Regions from separate parts of the Weizmannia agrestimuris genome, predicted to be linked through region 1. Evidence: riboswitches for the same ligand, from Rfam matches in the RefSeq annotation. Region 1 holds a riboswitch; each other region holds the start of a gene.
What was found. A riboswitch is a leader RNA that binds a small molecule or an ion and turns the genes downstream of it on or off. The one in region 1 is predicted to bind thiamine pyrophosphate.

Region 1 (5,156 bases):
CTACTACGTCAATCGTTTCCTGCAATGTTGTGTAAATACCAACTACTTCTTTTGCCATCTCTATCTGCCTCCTAATGGTGATAGTGCATTTTTACCCGGTAGAAAAAGGGTTAAACGAGTTTCATAGGTTTTGACATCTCCATAAAATTCAGTCAATATAGAATTAAATGGAGGGAGAGAGATGGAAGGATCTGAATATCTATCGTATGATGCAACAGGGCTGGCCGGACTCGTAAAGCGAAAAGAAGTAAGTGTGGAAGAAGTGCTTGAGGCGTCAATGGCCCAGATTGAAAAAACAAACAGGCGTTTAAATGCCGTCATCCGGACACGGTTTGAGAAAGCAAAAAAGGAAGCGGCCACGCTCCGTACAGATGAGCAGCCATTTGCCGGCGTGCCGATTTTGCTGAAAGACCTTTCTCAGGCAGTAAAGGGCGAGCTGCTCACATCCGGATCAAAACTGCTGCAGCAAAACCGTGCCAGAGAAGATGCTTTTTTTACGGCAAAATTGAAGGAAGCGGGGTTTATCATTCTCGGACATACAAACGTACCGGAATTTGGATTAAAAAATATTACGGAACCTGAACTTTACGGTCCGGCGCGCAATCCGTGGAATCCCCATTTTTCACCCGGCGGATCAAGCGGCGGTTCCGCGGCTGCGGTGGCTTCCGGGATGGTACCGGTTGCCGGTGCAAGCGACGGCGGCGGATCGATCCGCATCCCAGCTTCTTTTACAAGTTTAACAGGATTAAAGCCGACAAGGGGAAGGACACCGGTCGGGCCGGGCCGTGGACGGCAATGGCAAGGGGCGGCCATTGACTTCGTGCTGGTAAAAACAATCAGAGACAGCGCAGCGCTCCTCGATGTGCTACAAACGGTAGAGCCCGCCGCTGCTTTTCAAACGCCGCTTTTTCCGGGATATGTAAAGGAACTAGAGCGGAGTGGAACGAAAAAATACCGGATCGCGTTTTCGGTTGAATCGCCGGTCGGGACGCCTGTCAGCCGCGATGCAAAACAGGCTGTCTATAAAACGGCAAAATGGCTGGAGCAGGAGGGCCATCTTGTGGAAGAAGCCAAAAACGGTGTTGACGGCAGGCGGCTGATGGAAAACTATTATTTAATGAACTGCGGGGAAATGGCGGCGGAACTTTCGGATTTGGAAAGCGCACTTAGACGCCCGCTTACGGAAAAAGATATGGAGCCTGTTTCATGGGTCTTGTATGCTGCCGGGAAAAATGTCACGGCGGCGGAATACGCAAAGAGCCTTGCGGAGTGGGATAAAGCCGCAGCACAAATGGCTGCTTTCCATGAGACTTATGACCTGTATCTCACGCCTTCAACCGCGTTTCCGGCACCAAAAATCGGGGAACTTACCCAAACCGGGAAAGAGCGGGATCGCTTGTTTGGCGTTACCGGACTCCCAAAAGAAAAGCAGCAGGCACTTGTCTATGACATGTTTGAACCGAGCTTAACGTTTTCCCCGTTTACGCAGCTCGCTAATTTAACCGGGCAGCCGGCGATCAGTCTGCCGGTTCATGTAACAGCGGCCGGGCTTCCTTTAGGGGTACAGCTGGTTGCGCCGAAAGGAAATGAACATTGGCTGCTGGATGTCGCTTATGCGCTCGAACAGTCGGAACTTTGGGTTGGCATGCAGGGAAACCCTTGCCTTTAAAGCATGAATAAGCGGCGTTACTTACGCACGGGTTGGAACTCTACGTTAAGGAAGGAGACCAAAAATCCCCGCTATCTTAACGTAGGGCGTTCTATGTTAAGGAAGGGTGAAAAAAGCAGGATTTATCTTAACATAGAAAGGAAGCTCGACAAAAAGACATGCTTTCTTAATGTAGAGACGTCCTACGTTAAGGAAGGCTGTCCAAAAGTCCCGCTTCCTTAACGTAGAGGCGTTCTACGTTAAGGAAGCTCGAAAAAAATGCCCGCTTTCTTAATGTAGAGGCGTTCTATGTTGAGGAATGCCGGCAAAAAGTTCCGCTATCTTAACGTAGAACTCTCTATGTTAAGGAAGTCCGAAAAAAAGACATGCTATCTTAACGTAGAGGCGTTCTATGTTAAGGAAGGCCGTCAAAAATCCCCGCTATCTTAACGCCCCAATCTTTACCAAGGCAGGCAAAGGCCGGCTTGCGCACCGCACCATCCTATTGAAAATTTTTTGCCAAAAAGGATGGCTTTCATGTTACAATAAAATTACAAGGAAAAAAAGCAGGGGAGCCGGTTTGGCTGAGAGGATGCCGCTTTGCATCGACCCTTCACCTGATCTGGATAATGCCAGCGTAGGGAGTCTTATATTGAAGCATGTTTCGGCATGTTTTGGATGGACAGGCTTTCTTGCGCATGCAATGAAAGCTTTTTTATTTGAAAAAAAGGAGGAGAATTTGATGGAAAAATCGAATCAGGTAACGATTTCTTTTTCAGTTGTTCCGCATATTAAAAGTGATGACTTATACGGTGTCGTCGACCGCGCGATCGAAGTCGTCCAAAACGCCGGCGTACGTTATGAAGTCGGGGCAATGGAAACGACGATGGAAGGCGATCTTGACGAGCTGCTTGAAATCATCAAAAAAGCGCAGGATGCTTGCGTTCAAGCCGGTGCGATTGATGTCCTCACATCGATCAAAATCCATTACCGGCCAAGCACCGGGGTGACAATGGATGAAAAAATTGCAAAATATCGCGAACAAACGCCGCAGCCAGTTCGTTAACACGGCGCTCACGGCTGTCTGGCTCATTTTTTTGCTCTTCGTCTGGCAAGGGGTAACGGCCGGCTTTCATATCAGTGAATGGATGTTGCCAAAACCGACGGAAGTATGGCAGGAATTGAAAAGCCTGCAATGGATGGTTTGGCCCAATACTTGGCAAACTGCAAAAGAAGTATTGATCGGGCTTGCCTTTTCCATTATGATTGGCGCAGCAATTGCCGTTTTTATGGATATGGTTCCTGTTTTCCGGATGCTGGTCCGGCCGCTCCTGGTCGTTTCGCAAACGATTCCGATTGTGGCAATTGCGCCGCTTTTAATCGTCTGGTTCGGATTCGGGCTCCAGTCAAAAATCATTGTGGTCATTTTAATCTGCTTTTTCCCGCTGGCATTGAGCATCCTGGAAGGGTTTCAAACGGTGGATGATGACTTGGTGAAACTGTTAAAGACCATGCATGCTTCAAAATGGCAGTTATACCGGAAAGTCAAATTTCCGGCTGTGCTCCCTTACTTTTTTTCCGGTTTAAAAATTGCCGTTACATATAGTGTGATGGGCGCTATTATCGGTGAGTGGCTCGGTGCAAGCGAAGGGCTCGGCGTCATGCTGACAAGGGCGACGAAATCTTTTATGACTGCCCGCCTGTTTGCCATTTCTGCTGTCATCATTGGGCTCACATTTCTTTTATACGGCGCTGTTGAATGTTTGCAAAGGCTATCCGCACCATGGGTATACCGAAAGGAAGATCATCAATGAAGAAAATTTTAATCATCTTGCAGGCGGCCATGTTGCTGCTTGCTGCTGGATGCACCGGCAGCGGGCAGAAAGAAAACAGCCAAAAAGCGCTGCAAAAGGTGACGGTTGTGCTGGACTGGTTTCCGAACACCAATCATACCGGCCTGTATGTAGCTAAAACAAAGCACTATTTTCAAAAGCAGGGCCTGGATGTGAAAATCATCCAGCCGGGGGACAATATTACGGCTGAACAAATGGTGGCTTCCGGGAAAGCGGATTTCGGGGTCAGCTATCAGGAAAATGTCACCACGGCAAGGACGGAAGGAATCCCGATTGTGTCCATTGCCGCGATCATCCAACACAATACTTCCGGCTTTGCTTCTTTGAAAAAAGACAACATCACTTCTCCGAAAGACTTTGAAGGAAAAAGTTACGGCGGCTGGGGTTCGCCGTCTGAAGAAGCCGTCATCAAAACGGTCATGGAAAAATACGGCGCCGACTACAGCAAAGTAAAAAATATTGTGCTCGGCCAGACGGATTTTTTCAAATCAATTGGGCGTGAAGCGGATTTTGAATGGATTTATTACGGCTGGGACGGCATCCAGGCAGAGCGGAGCGGGAAAAAACTGAATCTTATCATGGTCAAAGATCTCGACCCTGCGCTTGATTATTACAGCCCGGTCATCATTACAAGCGAAAAACTGGCCAAAGGGGATAAAACCCTTGTCAAATCTTTTATGAAGGCTACGGCACAAGGCTATACATTTGCGATCAAGCACCCGGAACAGGCCGCCGATATCCTGATTAAGGACGTGCCGGATACAAATAAAGGGCTTGTCCGCGCCAGCCAGAAGTGGCTAAGCACGAAGTACCAGGACGATGCCGCGGAATGGGGGGTACAGAAGGAAGAAGTGTGGCGCCGTTATATGGACTTCCTTTATGACCATAAAGTCATTAAGAAAAAAATCAACATCAAGGCTGCCTACACAAATGAATTTCTTCCAAACCGGCCATGACGTATTTGCAATTGGAAGGTATTACGAAAACATTTGGCGGAAAAAAAGTGCTGGAAGGCATTTCCGCAACGATCCGGAAAGGTGAATTCTGTACTTTTATCGGGCCGAGCGGATGCGGAAAAAGCACGCTGTTAAATATCATTGCCGGGATTGAAAAGGCGGATGGTGGCAAAGTGCTGCTTGACGGCAAACCGGATGGGGTTCAGGATGCCGCCGGTTTCATGCCGCAGCAGGATTTGCTTCTGCCTTGGCGGACGGCACTGCAAAACATTGTTCTGCCGCTTGAAATAAAAGGGGTGCGGAAACGGGAACGGGTTTTGCGGGGGATGGAGGTGCTCCGGCAGTTTGGCCTTGAGGATTACGCCGGCCACTATCCCGGCTCGCTCTCGGGCGGCATGCGGCAGCGGATCAGCTTTTTGCGCACGTATTTATGCGAAAAACCGGTTATGCTGCTGGACGAACCGTTCGGGAAGCTCGATGCTTTTACTAAAATGGATGTCCACCGCTGGCTGCTCGAATCATGGGAGAAAGGAAACCAGACGATTCTTATGGTTACCCATGATCTTGATGAAGCCGTGCTGCTATCGGACCGTGTTTTTGTCATGTCGCAGCAGCCGTCCGCCATCATTCACGAATTGAAGGTGCATTTGCCGCGCCCGCGGAAATGGGAGATGCTCTCTTCGGATGCGTTGAAAAAAG
Region 2 (5,156 bases), on a different contig from region 1:
AGGCGCTGCTGGCTGAAGATACCGTCGTACTGGATGCGCGCAATGATTATGAGTATGATCTCGGGCATTTCCGCGGGGCATTGCGCCCGGATATCCGCGCTTTCCGTGAACTGCCGGGATGGGTGCGCGAACATAAAGATCAATTAAAAGGCAAAAGAATTGTGACGTATTGCACAGGCGGCATCCGTTGTGAAAAATTTTCGGGCTGGCTTTTGGAAGAGGGGTTTGAAGATGTCGGCCAACTGCACGGCGGGATTGTAACATACGGAAAGGATCCGGAAGTGCAGGGCGAGCTGTGGGACGGCAAACTGTATGTATTCGACGAACGGATTTCCGTTCCGGTCAACCGAAAAGAACATGTCGTTGTCGGCCGGGATTATTTTACGGGGGAACCGTGCGAACGTTATGTCAACTGCGCCAACCCGGCCTGCAACAAGCAAATTTTATGCTCGGAAGAAAATGAACATAAATATATGCGGAGTTGCTCGCATGAATGCCGCACCGTACCAAATAACTTATATGTAAAAGAACACGGCCTTACACCGGAAGAAGTGGCTGAACGGCTGCGCCGGATCGAAGAAGAAGACGCGGCGTTAAACCGGTAACCGGGTGGCTTTTAACCTTACGATCCGGAAAGCGGATGGTGAAAAAGGGCATGGAAACCGTGCTCGCTCCCTGCCGGAACGATTCCTTGCTTCGGAAACGGCATTTTCTTGAAAGAAACAAGGCCTAAAGAGCGGAATGTGAAAAAGAGAAGAAAAACCGGGAACTGCTGCAAACATCCCAGCTCGGGGGCAGGGTTAACAAGCGGTGCGTTCCGGAACAGAGAAAGGATTTGGTGCAACTGGGCCAAATCCTTTTTATCTGCCTGTTTTTTGTGTAAAATGGGGAAAAATGGGCATCTTTGCCGCTTCATACGCGGTATGGCAGAGGATGAAAATCAGCGGGCAATATTTTCAGGATAGAAAGAAAGGCGGGATTTGGATGTGCGGGAGGTACACGTTAACGGCATCTGTAAATGAATTGGAAGAAAGGTTCCATGCCAAAGCTTCTTTTTCAAGCAGTGAATATGCCAAAAGTTATAATGTCGCGCCTTCGCAAATGGTGGCTGCCGTGATCAGCGCCCATGGGCAGTACAGACTCGGTTTTTTAAAATGGGGCTTGATTCCTTCCTGGGCAAAAGATCCGAAAATCGGGCATAAGATGATCAATGCCAGAAGCGAAACCGTATTTCAGAAACCGGGTTTCCGGGAGGCAGTGAAAAGGCGGCGCTGCCTCATTCCGGCCGATTCTTTTTTTGAGTGGAACCGAAAAGACGGCACCCGGGCGCCGATGCGGATCAGGCTTAAGAACAGGGGCATTTTTGCGATGGCCGGGCTTTGGGAAAAATGGATGGACCAGGAAGGGAATCCGGTCTTTACTTGCACGATTTTAACGACAAAGGCGAACAGGATGATGGCAAAAATTCACGACCGGATGCCGGTGATTTTACGCAGGGAAGATGAAGAAAAATGGCTGGACACATCGGTCACTGAGGCGGGCCGGCTGTTGCCACTCCTTTCGCAGTATGATGCAGACCTAATGGAAATGTATGCCGTATCTGAACGCGTCAATTCGCCGAAAAACAATTTTCCGGAGCTGTTATTGCCAAAAGATTAAATTTTTTGTTGAAATGTTGTGGCAAAAAGTTTATCATAAAGGTGACAATTTCATGAACGTAACCACAGGGGGAGCGTTAAGCTGAGAGTGAACGCCATGTTCTGACCCTTTGAACCTGTCCGGTTAATGCCGGCGTAGGGATGTGGAATTTCTTTTGTCCTCCCATGGTTCGTTATGTTCATGCATACCAAAAGGGGGATTTTTTTATGGGCAAATTAAGTTTACAGGCTATGATTGAAGCGGCTATTTTTGCGGCGTTCGCGCTCGTGTTGGACTTATTGCCGTCCATTAAGGTGACGTCCGCGATTTCTCTGTCGTTTGCCATGCTGCCGATTTTTGTGGTCGCTTTTCGCTGGGGATTTAAAGCAAGTGTTGCTTCCGGATTTATTTGGAGCCTGCTGCAGATCGTCACCGGTGATGCTAATGATATTCTTAACCCGCTTCAGGGCATCATGGAATATCCGGTCGCTTTTTCGTTCATCGGGTTTGCCGGGCTTTTCCGGCCGCTTGTCGAAAGAAGCTGTCGTCACGATAAAAAGGGCACGATGACTTTTTGGATATGCCTTTCCGTTCTTACCGGAAGTTTCGCCCGCTATTTCTGGCATTTCGTAGCCGGCGTGATTTTTTGGGGTTCCTATGCGCCTAAAGGACAGTCGGCGTTTCTCTATTCTCTCATCATGAACGGCGGCACGATGATTGGGAATGCGATTTTATGCGCAGCTGTTGCGGCGATTCTCTTGAATGCCGCCCCGCAGCTGCTGACAAAATACCGCAATCCACACAGGCATGCGGCATAAAAGCAACTTGAAAACGGCAAGGCCAACTGCGCCTTGCCGTTTTCGCTGAAGGCACCAGGCTTCATGGTAACAGGCGCCTTGTAAAGTCGGCAGTCCGGTTTTGACTGCTTTTTCGGTTGATGATAGGAGGTTACGGGTAAGGCTTTCGAGAAACGGGAAAAGATAAATAGAAGGAAAATGAAAGAAGGGGATTTTATGGACAAAGACATTCATCACCCGTTTGGCCACCGGGTCATCCCGATGACTTCGATTGAAAGCGGAACAGGCAGGGAATTGCTGCCGGATATCTATTGCCTTACCATCCAAATTGTCAATGTGTGCCTGATCGGCAGGGCCGGAACCAATGCATTTGTCCTCGTGGATGCCGGCATGCCGGGTTCTGCCGAAGCGATATTTTCAGCCGTGCGGGCACGCTTCGGGGAAAAGGCAAAACCAAAAGCGGTTTTACTGACGCACGGCCATTTTGACCATGTCGGAGCGATTGCGCCATTATTGGAAAAGTGGGACGTGCCGGTTTTTGCACATCGATTGGAGTTGCCCTATTTAACCGGGCGTGAAACGTATCCGGATCCCGATCCGTCCGTTGAAGGCGGCCTGCTGGCGAAGATTTCCATGATTTATCCGAATGAACCGGTTGATCTTGGCCATGCTGTCCAGCCCCTTCCCGAAGACGGGACGGTCCCGTTTTTGCCGGGCTGGAAATGGATCCATACGCCCGGCCATTCGAGAGGGCATGTGTCGTTCTTCAGGGGAGCAGACAGCGTGTTGATCACGGGGGACGCATTTATCACCGTCAGGCAGGATGAATTTTGGAAAGTGCTGGTGCAAAGGCAGGAAGTAAACGGGCCACCGCGCTATTTTACAAATGACTGGAAAGCGGCCAAACGCTCAGTTGAAAAATTAGCTGCTTTAAAGCCGGAAACTGCTGTTTGCGGCCACGGGATCCCGATGTCTGGCTCCGGCTTGAGGAAAGGGCTTGAGGACCTTGCATCCAGATTTGATGAAATCGCGCTCCCGGATCACGGGAAATACGTAGATGGCACACAATAGGCGGTTTGTTCATTGCTTCCTTCCCCGCAAAGGTTTACAATAATTTGTAAATGGATGGATATAAAGGGGCGAGAAAATTGGAAGTCAAAGATTTTATGATCCGGGATGTTATTACGGTAAAAAAAGAGACAACGATCCGGGAACTGTTAAAGGTGCTTGCCCACCACCGGATCGGCGGCGTACCGGTCGTGGACGCGGAAGGAAAGCTGCTCGGTATGATCAGCGACGGGGATGTCATCCGCTTTTTGCAGCCAAAGGCACGGACCGTTTACGATTTTTATATTACGATCGTGGTAAATGAGCAGGAAGACTTTAATGAAAAATTGGTGCACAGCCTGGACTTCCCGGTGGAAAAGATTATGAAACGGCGGGAACTGTATACGGTAAGGCCTGAAGACGATTTTGAAAATGCGCTCAGGATTCTGGCAAAACACCATTTTAAAAAGCTTCCGGTCGTCAATCAGGCAGGGCGTGTTGTCGGCGTCATCTCAAGAGGCGATATCATGCGCCAGATTACGGATAAATTGCTCAACAGCTAAATCGCAATGTTTAGACCGGCCTCCCCGGGGAAGACTATACATAACAGTCTTTCGGGGAGGTCAAATCATGAACGGAACTTCAATGCCGCAATCTCCTGAACCGTTGTGGCGCAAAACGGTCACGATGCCGCAATTTCCATCGTTAACGCAGGATATGGAAGCCGATGTGGCCGTTGTGGGTGCCGGAATGGCCGGGATTGTAACTACCTATTTGCTGGCAAACGAAGGGTATAAAACGATCCTGTTTGATGCCGGATCCATTGCAAATGGCACAAGCGGGCATACGACGGCAAAAATCACCGCACAGCACGGGCTCATTTATGATGAATTGATCCAGCATATAGGAAAAGAAAAAGCATCCCTTTATTACAAAGCAAACGAAACAGCTGCATCGTTCATTGAACAAACGATCCTGAAGCACGGGATCCGCTGTGATTTTTCGCGGCAGGATGCCTTTCTCTATACCAATTCCGATGCATATATTGAAAAACTGGAAAAAGAAATGCAGGCGTATGAAACCCTCGGCATCCCGGGAGAATGGATCGGTTCGCTGCCGGACGGGATTCCCGGGAAAAAAGCGGTGAAAATGGCCGGGCAGGCACAGTTCCATCCGCTTTCGTACTTAAAAGCACTGATTGAATATTTAATGGACAAAAATGTCCCGATTTTTGAACAAACCACTGCGAAAGATATCGATTTTGGCAGCCCATTAAAAATCAAAACGGAAAAAGGGCATACCATGACGTGCAAATACATTTGCATCTGTACACACTATCCTTTTTACAATGCGAAAGGCTTGTATTTCTCAAGAATGTATCCGGAACGTTCGTACTTGCTTGCCGTGAAACCTGTAAAACCTTTTCCGGGCGGCATGTACATTAATGCGGAGCAGCCGTCGCGTTCATTCCGGGAAGCGGAAGGAGCCGGGGAAAAACTGCTTTTGGTCGGCGGAGAGAACCATAAAACCGGCCATGGGGAACCGGAGATCCGCCACTATGAAGCATTGCAGCAATTTGCAGAAGAAACATTCGGAATAGGGGCATTCTGCTGTCGCTGGTCAGCCCAGGATATGACCACATTAGATAAAATCCCTTATATCGGCCCCATTACC
Region 3 (5,156 bases), on a different contig from region 1:
CAGTTTTTAGAGTAATATGATTTTTCAATAGAGATGAGGGATAAGAAATGGGAATTGATTTTCACAGTAAGCAAAATCGATTGACTTATACAACCCGTGTTGCGGATCGTTCCTGGATTGACATGATGAAAAGTCTGCTAACTGTCGAGCATATATCAAACGCTTTAGATATCGGGTGCGGAGGAGGGATTTATTCGAAAGCCCTGGCAGATATGGGCGTTCAAACTGTTATAGGCATCGATTTTTCGGAACCGATTCTTGAAGGAGCGAAGGAAAATTGTAAAGACTATAAAAATATCTCCTTTCAACTCGGAAACGCTTATGATACAGGCTTAGAAAGTCAAAGCTTTCAATTGGTGATTGAAAGAGCGTTAATACACCATCTTTGGGATTTGCATGCTTGTTTTAAAGAAGCACACAGACTGTTAAAGGATGGCGGGGTTTTTATTATTCAAGATCGCACACCCGATGATTGCTTATTAGAAGGAGATAACACAAACATCAGAGGGTATTTATTTGAGTTATTTCCAAAATTAATTGATGAGGAAATAAAACGCAGGCATAGCAGCCAAACGGTCATCGAGGCTTTGCAAGAAGCAGGGTTCAAAAAAATTGAAGAAGTTAAATTATGGGAAACAAGAAAGGTGCACGAAAATAAAGCGCAATTATTAAAAGACATAAGTGAAAGAACAGGAAGAAGCATTTTGTATGAACTGGATGATCAAGAACTAAGTTTGCTGACCGATTATGTCCAGAAAAAGGTGACAAAGGAAAATAACATCGTTGAAAAAGACCGGTGGACAATATGGAAGGCAACTATTTAGCTGATTGACCGCCTGCAGGGCAACGGGTAAGAACAACTACCCACTTTCCCCAATTTTGCAGGCGTAAAATTAGAAGATCCGGAAATGCATCAAAAGGGGGATGTTCAATTTTATTTACTAAATCCTGAACAATATTTATGTGTTTATGAGGCTTCCTCTATGAATAGTTATAGAGCAGATCATAACAATTATAAAGACATTGATAAAATAGATTTCCGAAAATATAAGTCCTGAAATTGAAGTATTTTTAACCAATTTCGGCCATTTCCTGGACAGTGCCGAAACGCGGCAAATTAGGGAAAGTGGCCGGTACTGCTATTTTAAGGCCGGGCCAGAATCAATACCCTTCAATGTCGCAGCAAACGCTATTGATTGAGTATCGTTTTAAAAGATGTCTCATGGCTAACCCAGATTCTGCTTAACGGATAGGACGTCCTGATATCTCACAGCACCTGAGCCATGTGGAGTGTGTTTGCATTTAAAAAATATAATGAGAAAATAAACCACAAGGCGGTGAAACGTTTTGAGAGTGAGCCGTGAAGAATTAAAGCGGATGATTGATCAAATTCCTGAACAAGATGTCCTTGAAGTGTATGATTTTATTGAATTTTTAACCTTCAAGCGGGGAGAACAAGCACTAAACGAAAAGGAAGTTGAATATCTGGCAAAAGATGAAGAAGTTGTTCGTCAGGTTCAAAAGAGTCGCGAAGATCGGCGAAACGGACGCATTTACAGCAAAGAACAGGGGCTTAAGTATCTTCGGAGATGTTTCAAGGGGTCTTAAGCGTGGACAAAGAGTATCGTGTATTTTGGTCACAAACTGCGCTGGACGAATTGAGCAATATTCGGGGATACAAACAAGAAGGCATATGCTTATTGGGGTTAGTATGAAACATAAACGCTTGGAACAAAAAGGATCGCTTGGTCAGCTTTCGTTAGCTCGTAAAAGTAACGATAAGTCGAGAAGCCCCTACTTCGAGTGACCCGTCGAAGTGGGAGTAGTTCACTGTGGAGCCATTTTTATACGTATATGTCAATTCTATTTCGTGCAATGTTTGTGCTCGCCTGAAGCGGGAGAAGGGAGAAAAATGAACAATCAATTTCGACGAGAAGATATTGACTTTTATTCAAATGGAACAAGGTGTAGCGCGTGGCTATATCTACCCAATGTAGATAAAAGATGCCCGGTAATTGTAATGGCTCATGGCTTGGGTGGAGTGCGTGAAATGCGGTTGGACGCATATGCTGAAAGGTTTGCTGCTGCCGGGTATGCCTGCTTTTTATTTGATTATCGTAACCATGGAGCAAGTGACGGAAATAAAAGACAACGGATAAATGTAAAAGAACAACTTGCAGATTGGAACTCTGCCATTGATTTCATCAAAAAGAATGATAGGATTGATGATAGTAAAATACTCCTGTTTGGAAGTTCGTTTAGTGGGGGACACGTTATAACCCTATCAGCTTATCGAATAGATATTCTTGCAACCGTGGCACAGTGCCCATATACAAACAATTTAGCTACAATGAAAACGGTCTCACCGCTATCTGCCCTAAAAATATTCCCCTTTGTCATAGCCGACGTTTTATCTTCTATTACCGGGTATCATCCGGTCATGATTAAATTGGTGGATGCGCATGGGAAAGTAGCGATGATGGCTGTTCCTGATTACAAAGAGGTTTTTAAGTTGATGCCTGAAAATTTAAAGTTTGTGAATAAAGCCCCTGCAAGAACGATTTTGGAATTTTTTAAATATTCGCCTAGTAGATATACTAAAAATATAGAAATACCGATATTTTATGCGGTTTGTCGGAAAGATATATTAGCACCTGCTTGGGCAACCATAAAGTGTGCAAAACGCTCCAAGAAAGCAACGATTAAAGCGTACGATTGTGGACATTTCAATATTTATTTAGGTGATTATTTTGAAAATACAATAGTAGATTATATAGACTTTTTTGATAAAATTACAAAAGGCTAGTTGGATAATCAAATGCAACAAGCTAAATAAATGAAAAAAAGAGCATGATAAACCGTTTACGATGAAAACGCAATCAATACGGAGGTTTATCCATGGTGAAGATTTCCACCCTTCGTGCAGAAGGAAAATCCATACAAGTAATCGCTGATGTGGTTGGCTGTAAAAAAAATACCGTATCTCGGGAACTGAAGCATGGTACGGGCAGCATTTGGGGTAACATCCTGTGCTTTTTTCCATATTTTACGGGCAATAAATTTGCTGTTGCACAAAATTCGGGACTATGATATGGTAAGAGTAATGAAAATGAATATTCACAATAGTCTACTAGGGGCGCCGGGTTGGCTGAGAAGTACCCTTTGAACCTGATCTAGTTCGTACTAGCGAAGGGAAGTAGGTGATGAAATTACACCTGATGATTTGTAATTGATACACCCGCTTTCCGATGGAGGGCGGGTTTTTTATTTTGAGGAGCCGCCTCTGGCCATCGCTCGGGGCAAAGGGAGAAACCAGCCTGCAAACCGCAATCGGTTTCCCGGTAAACAAGGAGGAATCATTGTTGAAACGATCTTTTACAGAAAGGCTATATCAAAATGTCCAACCGATTTGGGAGAAAAACCATAACCATCCTTTTGTCGTGGGACTGGGGAACGGAACTTTAGAAAGAGATAAATTTATCTATTATTTAAAGCAGGATTACGTATATTTAGTTGAGTACGCAAAACTGTTTGCCATGGGTGTTGTGAAAGCGGGTAACCTCGGCATGATGACGAGATTTGCTGCGGTGCTCCATGAATCGTTGCATTTTGAGATGGAACTGCACCGCCAATACGCTGCCGAGTTTGGCATTACACGCACGGATTTAGAAGCAACCCAACCAACGCCGGTTAACCTTGCTTACACGAGTTATATGCTGCAAGTGGCCGCCAATGGAAGCTTGGCTGAACTTGTTGCCTGCTTGTTGCCGTGTGCCTGGGATTATTGGGAAATTGGGAAACTGCTAAAAGTAAATCATCGAGACACATTGGAGGCCAATCCTTACAAGAAATGGATCGAAACCTATTCTTCAGAAACGTTCGGCTCCGGAACGCAGTGGTTAATTGACTTAATGGACCAACTGGCAAGCGGAAAATCAGAAACGGAACTGATGGCCTTAGAACGCCATTTTCAAATGGCCTCAAAGTATGAATACTTATTTTGGGATATGAACGATAAAAAACAAGACTGGCCGGTCTGATTTTCATTCGCAACTAAAAAGGAGGGAAGTTTGGTTCTAATGAGAAAAACACAAAAAATAACAGCAACTGCAGTTATTGCGGCTGTAACGACTGCATCCAGCAGCTTGATTTATATCCCGGTCGGTTTTGCAAAAATTTTTCCGGTACAGCATTTTGCCAATATACTCTCGGCTGTTTTGCTCGGCCCCGGTTATGCGGTTGCGCAAGCCTTTATATCCTCGCTTTTACGTAACTTGCTTGGGACAGGGAGTATTTTTGCCTTTCCGGGAAGCATGATCGGCGCGTTTTTGGCAGCTTATCTTTACGCGAAGACGAATAAGCTCATTTTTGCCTTTGTCGGGGAGGTCATGGGGACGGGCATTCTCGGTGCCCTGGCCTGTTATCCCATTGCTGTTTTTCTGCTCGGCCAAACATCAACGCTTTTCGGATTTATCCCTGCCTTCTTTTTAAGTTCTTTTGCAGGGGCCATTTTTGGCTATGTTTTGATAAAAGTTTTACAAAAAAATAAAGGATGGGGCAGGATGATCAATCATACCGTAAGCAACCGTAAGTTTTGAGCGAAACACCGGGGAGGAATGAAGGCATTGCCACGGCGCATACAGGATGCCAGCTATTGATAACCGGCCAAAATTTATGCCAGCAAAATCAGGCTCTTGAAAGCAGAGCCTGATGCTGTTGGCATTATGACGGCACTCCGGCATAGTCTGAAACCTTCGCTGGCCGGATCCATTTGCCAACCGGCTCACCCTTGATACCACCGCCATCCAGATCAAATACGAGCTGTCCTCTTACAAAAGTTTTCGTAACCCGGCAATCAATTTTTCTGCCGATATACGGGCTGTGCTTATGGCGGTAATAGAGGTCTTCCGCACTTACCGTGTATGGCCGGTCGGGATCGAGAAAGAGGAGATCCGCATCTTTTGCGAGCGCAATTTCCCCTTTCGATTTTAAGCCAAAACGTTCGGCAGGGTTGGTTGCAATCATGCGCGTAAATTGCGTAATGGGAATATTGCGCTTTTTGACAGCCTCATCGAACATCAAATCGACATTATTCTGGCACCCGGTTATGCCGCCCCATACCTCAAAAATATTTCCGGTTTCGCTGTCCTTCATTA
Region 4 (5,156 bases), on a different contig from region 1:
TTTGAATGCCGTCTTCGATCGCGGCGGAAATGAATGCTTTTGCTGTCGACACTGCAGCAAATATATCCGCGCCTTTTGCCAATTCCGCCGTAATCGCCGAAGAAAACGTACAGCCGGTGCCGTGCGTATTTTTTGTTGCGTACCTTTTCGCTGTATATTCGTAAAAATTCACCCCGTCAAAAAGCAAGTCGCTCGAAACCGGGGAAGATGCGTTATGGCCGCCTTTAATAAGGACATACCGGGGGCCGCAATCCGCAATGATGCGTGCCGCTTCCTTCCGATCCCCGGCATTTCGGATGGGCATTCCTGCCAGTTCCTCTGCTTCCGGAAGATTCGGCGTCACAATGAAGGCGAGCGGAAGCAGCTTGCTTTTTAAGGCTTGAACCGCTTCCTTTTGCAAAAGGGTTTCCCCGCCTTTTGCAATGATCACCGGGTCCACAACGAGTTTTTCCCAGCGGTAGGTTTTGATTTTTTCCGCGGCCACTTCGATGATGCCGGAATCAAACAACATGCCGGTTTTTAGCGCATCCGTCCCCATATCTCCGGCAATGGACTCCAATTGGCGGGAGACGGCTTCGGGTCCGAGCGGAAATACCCCCTGGACGCCGCGTGTATTTTGCGCTGTCACCGCGGTAATCACGGACATGCCGTATACTTCCAATTCCTGAAATGTTTTCAAGTCTGCCTGGATGCCTGCACCGCCCCCGGAATCAGAACCGGCAATGGTAAGTGCTTTTTTCATGACGTTCATCCTTCTTTCTTTTCAAAAGAGGCATATTTTTGGATTTCTTCAGCCCCTATTTCTGCCAGCTGGTCTAAAAATGCCATTTGAAAACTGCCCGGCAAATCCCCGCCTGTTTTTTCCCTTGCGATTTCCGCAGCAGCGCCGTAAATCGCAAGCGCCGAAACAGATGCCTGGACCGGATCTTTCTCAACAGCGAGAAAAGCGCCGCAAACCGCGGACAAAAGGCAGCCTGTCCCGGTGACTTTTGTTAAAAGCGGGTGGCCGTTATGTACGAGATAAAGGTTTGTACCGTTTGACACCGCATCCGTCTTGCCACTTACCACGATCGTAGTATGAAGCGTTTTTGCCGCTTTTAAAGCGAGTTCGCCCGTATCCAGGCCGGTATCTCCTGCATCGACGCCTTTTACTTTGGCATCTATTCCGATCAGATTGGCGATTTCTCCGGCATTTCCCCTGATGGATGTGAAGCGGATTTCTTTCAGCAATTTTTTTGCCGTTTCTGTCCGGTAACGGGTTGAACCGGCAGCTACCGGATCAAGGACGACCGGAACGCCATTTTCATTTGCAGACTTTCCCGCCAAAATCATTGCTTCGACGGCTTTTTCGTTCAAAGTGCCGATATTTAACACGACCGCATTTGCCGCTTTCGCCATATCGGCAACTTCTTCCACCGCATCGGCCATTACCGGAGATGCGCCAAGTGCCAACAGCCCGTTTGCTGTAAAATTAGCCACCACAATATTCGTGATATTATGGATAAGCGGATTGGCTTCCCTGATTTTTTCAAGCAGTTCAATTGGTTTTTCTTTTTCCATTTCCATTCCCTCCTTCAATAAAGTACAATTGTCTCTCATTTACTCGCGTATTCTCCAAATTTCACAGGCATTTGATTTACACCTAATCGTTGTCATACCTCTAAATGGGGATTTTCTTGCAGGGTAAGGTCCATCCGCCTAATCCATTACAAGTCCGCCGTCAACGACGAGATTTTGTCCGGTTACCGCCCTGGCCCATGGCGATGCAAAAAACAACACGGCATCCGCAACGTCTTCCGGTTCTGTCACCTTTTGCAGCGGGGTTGTTGCCTGAATCAATTGAAAAACCTCTTCAGATGTGGCCGCACTTGCATCCGTCGTTTTCAGAAGGCCGCCGGATACCATATTAACGGTAATGCCATATTGCCCCAGATCTTTCGCCATGCTCCGGGTGAAGCCGAGGAGCGCTGCCTTGCTCGTATTGTAATCATGGTAGGCGACAACCGGATTTTGAAACAGGTTTGTGCCAATATTGATCACCCTGCCGAAATGCAGCCGTTTCATTTCCGCAAGGCCGGCCTGTATGGTATTTAATGCGCCGCGAACCGCACCTTCCATCTGCAAGCTGTATTCCTCCCACGAAATTCGGGAAGCATCGTGCCGGGATTCCGGATCAAAGCGGAAATGCACGAGGGCATTATTTACAATTGTCGTGACAGGCCTGGAAAAATAAGCTTCGGCCTGCCGGAACATCTTTCTTACCTGCGCCGGATCCCTTACATCCGCCTTCAGGGCAACCGCTTTTTCTCCTAAAATATGCTGAAGATCCTTTGCCTTCCCCTCACTCTCAAAATAGTTGATGACAACGCCCGCCCCTTCTCTTGCAAAAGCTTTTACAACTGCTTTGCCTAACCCCCTGCTTCCGCCTGTGACGACAACCACCTGCTCATCCAGTTTCATTTGTCCCACCCCTTCCCATGCAAAAAAGCCAGGCCCGAAAAGACCTGACTTCATCAGCAAGAAATTTTTTTACAAATTCCTACTTTCCTACGCCGGTATGATCCGGATCAGGTCCAAAGGGTTGAAAAACGCCGGTTTTTCTCTCAGCCCGCCAAATCCGGGCACCCCTAGTAGTTTGAAAGATTTACTTTTTTCAATTATAGCTTTTCTATTATGCTTTGTAAAGCTTAATGAAAATCACCGGCAGGGGTTATATTATGTGAATTTAGCTTTGTAATCTTTCTCCATCTTCATCTCTTAATACCCAATGGGCAATTGGTCCATGTCCATGCCCAATTCCCGGGCTCTCAGAGATTGCTCTTGTCAATAATTTTTTAGCTGTTTTTACGCTGTCTTCTAAGGGATGGCCCTTCGCCAACTCAGCTGTAATCAATGAAGACAATGTACAACCAGTTCCATGAGTGTGAACGGTATCAATGCGTTTGGATTCGAGCCATATTGTCTGCTCCCTCGTCACCAGACAATCACGAACAGTTTCTGATGTAACCAGATCATGTCCGCCCTTTAACAGCACAGCACCTGCCCCTCTTTTGAGAATCAGTCGTGCTGCGTGCTCCCGGTCCTGATCAGTACGTATCGTCATTTCTGACAGAACTTCCGCCTCCGGTGTATTCGGTGTAATGACATCAGCAACCGGAACCAATTTCTTTTTAATCGTCGCAATTGCTTCAGGAGCAACGAGATGTGTCCCACCTTTTGCAATCATGACCGGATCCACAACCAGCGGCCTCCATTTAAATCGTTTAATTCCGTCAACAACAGCTTCTATGCGTTCTGCATCAAACAGCATACCCGTTTTTAAAGCTGCAATTGAAAAGTCGTCCGCAATGGATTCCATTTGACGGACAATGCTGTCAACCGGCATTGGAAAAATTCCCTGAACTCCTTTTGTATTTTGCGCTGTCACGGCAACGATTACAGACATGCCGTAGACACCCCTCTCTTCAAAAGTTTTCAGGTCGGCCTGAATACCTGCACCGCCACCGCTGTCAGTTCCTGCAATTGTTAATACCTGTGGTCTCATCTAATATACACCTCTTCTAAAATGATCATAGTATTATTTTTTTCTGCATTTGACAGATTGGATCCCATCCATTTGTTATAATGTTTTTGAAAATAACTTATCAGCCTGCTGCATGATTCTTGTATATGCCACTGCTTCTAACCTTTGAAAATTGATCCCTATGAAGAAGTCTCATAAGGAAATAATAAAGGACTGCCGTAATAATCAGACTAATAAATGACGAACCAATTGGCCAAGCTTGAAAATAGCTGACTTCATAGAGAGCAAAACCAACCACAAAAGCGACGAAAGCTACCAGATTAACACCGCCCCGGTACCAGTACGATCCTTCTGGTTTAGTCAAGTCTGCTAGCTTCAGGTGTTTACGGATTAAAAAATAATCAACCAATACGATGCTTTCAATGGGAATAAAGACAGCACCAAGGATTAATAAAAAGCTTTGATATTTATCAATTGGAAACACCAGCGAAATCAGTGTGCCTGACACTCCTGCAATGAATACAAGACGCCTCTCCGAAAACTTTGGAAATAAATTGCTTGCAGAAACACCTGCTGAAAAAACATCTAGAAAAGCTGTCGTTACAGTGGAAAAAAAAATAATAAGCAGACCTGGGATACCCAAGCCCAGTGCACCCATGATTGGAATTGGGCTTGCATTCCAAAGGCCAGTAGCAATGGTACAAAGCAAGCCAACAAAGTACATCCAGATGCTGGATAGCGCATAACCCCAATATGTAGCGTGTGCGGCCCCGTTAATATTCCTTGCATACCGGGAATAGTCTGCAACCAAAGGAACCCAGGAAAGGCACATGCCGATCACATAATCTAATCCGAGAGAGAAAGTAAGATGACCTTTAGGTTTCTTGTCCATTAAGTCTGCAACATTTACTGTTGACAAAACAGCATAGGTCATGATGATGGATAAAATCAATGTTGCACCAACTGTAAATATCTGAAACCATTTTAAATGATTGTGTTTCAAAAGCGCGTTAACCGTTGTGATCAAACCAATCAAGATAATCCAAAAATCTCGGTTCCCAAGAATTCCTGCAAATTTTAAAGATACACAGGCTTCAGCTGCCATCAGAATCATCACAGCTGTCCAGCCAATTAACTGCAGCGCATTGCACAAGCTCGGAAAAAAAGAACCTCTAATCCCAAATGAAGCACGGGTAGCAATCATACCTGATACTCCCTCTCTTGTTCCAATGCGGGACATGAAATACATAGGAACTGACCCGACAAGCATGCCAACGATAATCGTCAGTAATCCATTCGTCAAACCAAGACCTGCCAGTGTATTTCCTGAAAAAATAGCAGCCAGTCCTAATCCTGCTCCGATCCATAACAGTGCAATCTGCAACGAAGCAATTTGCTGTTCCTTTTTTGGCACTACTTCTAATGAGTATGGGACTTTTAATTTCTCATTCGATTCCATTTGAAAACGACCTTTCACATTTTTTGATAACGAAATATATTGTTAAAACAATTGGTTTGGTAATTACATTTTTACGACCAAAAGAATGACGGTATATCTTTTCTGGACGGTTTTATGTAGCTCTTGCTGACATTTGTTTTTATCTGAAATTTGGAAACAGAGAGACTTACAATT

Region 2: linked by a shared signal. The riboswitch ahead of thiT (energy-coupled thiamine transporter ThiT) and the one ahead of NFR98_RS02685 (MTH1187 family thiamine-binding protein) in region 1 are both predicted to bind thiamine pyrophosphate.
Region 3: linked by a shared signal. The riboswitch ahead of tenA (thiaminase II) and the one ahead of NFR98_RS02685 (MTH1187 family thiamine-binding protein) in region 1 are both predicted to bind thiamine pyrophosphate.
Region 4: linked by a shared signal. The riboswitch ahead of NFR98_RS13700 (3-oxoacyl-ACP reductase) and the one ahead of NFR98_RS02685 (MTH1187 family thiamine-binding protein) in region 1 are both predicted to bind thiamine pyrophosphate.

The regions. Positions count from the first base shown of each region.
Region 1 is NZ_CALPDC010000003.1:19,126-24,281, reverse strand. Features, by position in the region: gene NFR98_RS02695 (YflT domain-containing protein) at 1-58, opposite strand, end outside; gene NFR98_RS02690 (amidase) at 182-1,669, shown strand; TPP riboswitch at 2,207-2,309, shown strand; gene NFR98_RS02685 (MTH1187 family thiamine-binding protein) at 2,391-2,714, shown strand; gene NFR98_RS02680 (ABC transporter permease) at 2,665-3,462, shown strand; gene NFR98_RS02675 (ABC transporter substrate-binding protein) at 3,459-4,457, shown strand; gene NFR98_RS02670 (ABC transporter ATP-binding protein) at 4,454-5,156, shown strand, end outside.
Region 2 is NZ_CALPDC010000001.1:222,161-227,316, forward strand. Features, by position in the region: gene trhO (oxygen-dependent tRNA uridine(34) hydroxylase TrhO) at 1-605, shown strand, start outside; gene NFR98_RS01065 (SOS response-associated peptidase) at 985-1,659, shown strand; TPP riboswitch at 1,717-1,817, shown strand; gene thiT (energy-coupled thiamine transporter ThiT) at 1,866-2,456, shown strand; gene NFR98_RS01075 (MBL fold metallo-hydrolase) at 2,652-3,506, shown strand; gene NFR98_RS01080 (CBS domain-containing protein) at 3,584-4,045, shown strand; gene NFR98_RS01085 (FAD-dependent oxidoreductase) at 4,113-5,156, shown strand, end outside.
Region 3 is NZ_CALPDC010000009.1:36,178-41,333, reverse strand. Features, by position in the region: gene NFR98_RS05985 (class I SAM-dependent methyltransferase) at 48-824, shown strand; gene NFR98_RS05980 (hypothetical protein) at 1,354-1,608, shown strand; gene NFR98_RS05975 (alpha/beta hydrolase) at 1,913-2,806, shown strand; gene NFR98_RS05970 (helix-turn-helix domain-containing protein) at 2,899-3,090, shown strand; TPP riboswitch at 3,123-3,212, shown strand; gene tenA (thiaminase II) at 3,249-4,040, shown strand; gene thiW (energy coupling factor transporter S component ThiW) at 4,080-4,598, shown strand; gene allB (allantoinase AllB) at 4,723-5,156, opposite strand, start outside.
Region 4 is NZ_CALPDC010000049.1:2,694-7,849, forward strand. Features, by position in the region: gene thiD (bifunctional hydroxymethylpyrimidine kinase/phosphomethylpyrimidine kinase) at 1-742, opposite strand, end outside; gene thiM (hydroxyethylthiazole kinase) at 748-1,560, opposite strand; gene NFR98_RS13700 (3-oxoacyl-ACP reductase) at 1,699-2,460, opposite strand; TPP riboswitch at 2,528-2,639, opposite strand; gene thiD (bifunctional hydroxymethylpyrimidine kinase/phosphomethylpyrimidine kinase) at 2,726-3,544, opposite strand; gene cytX (putative hydroxymethylpyrimidine transporter CytX) at 3,645-4,982, opposite strand.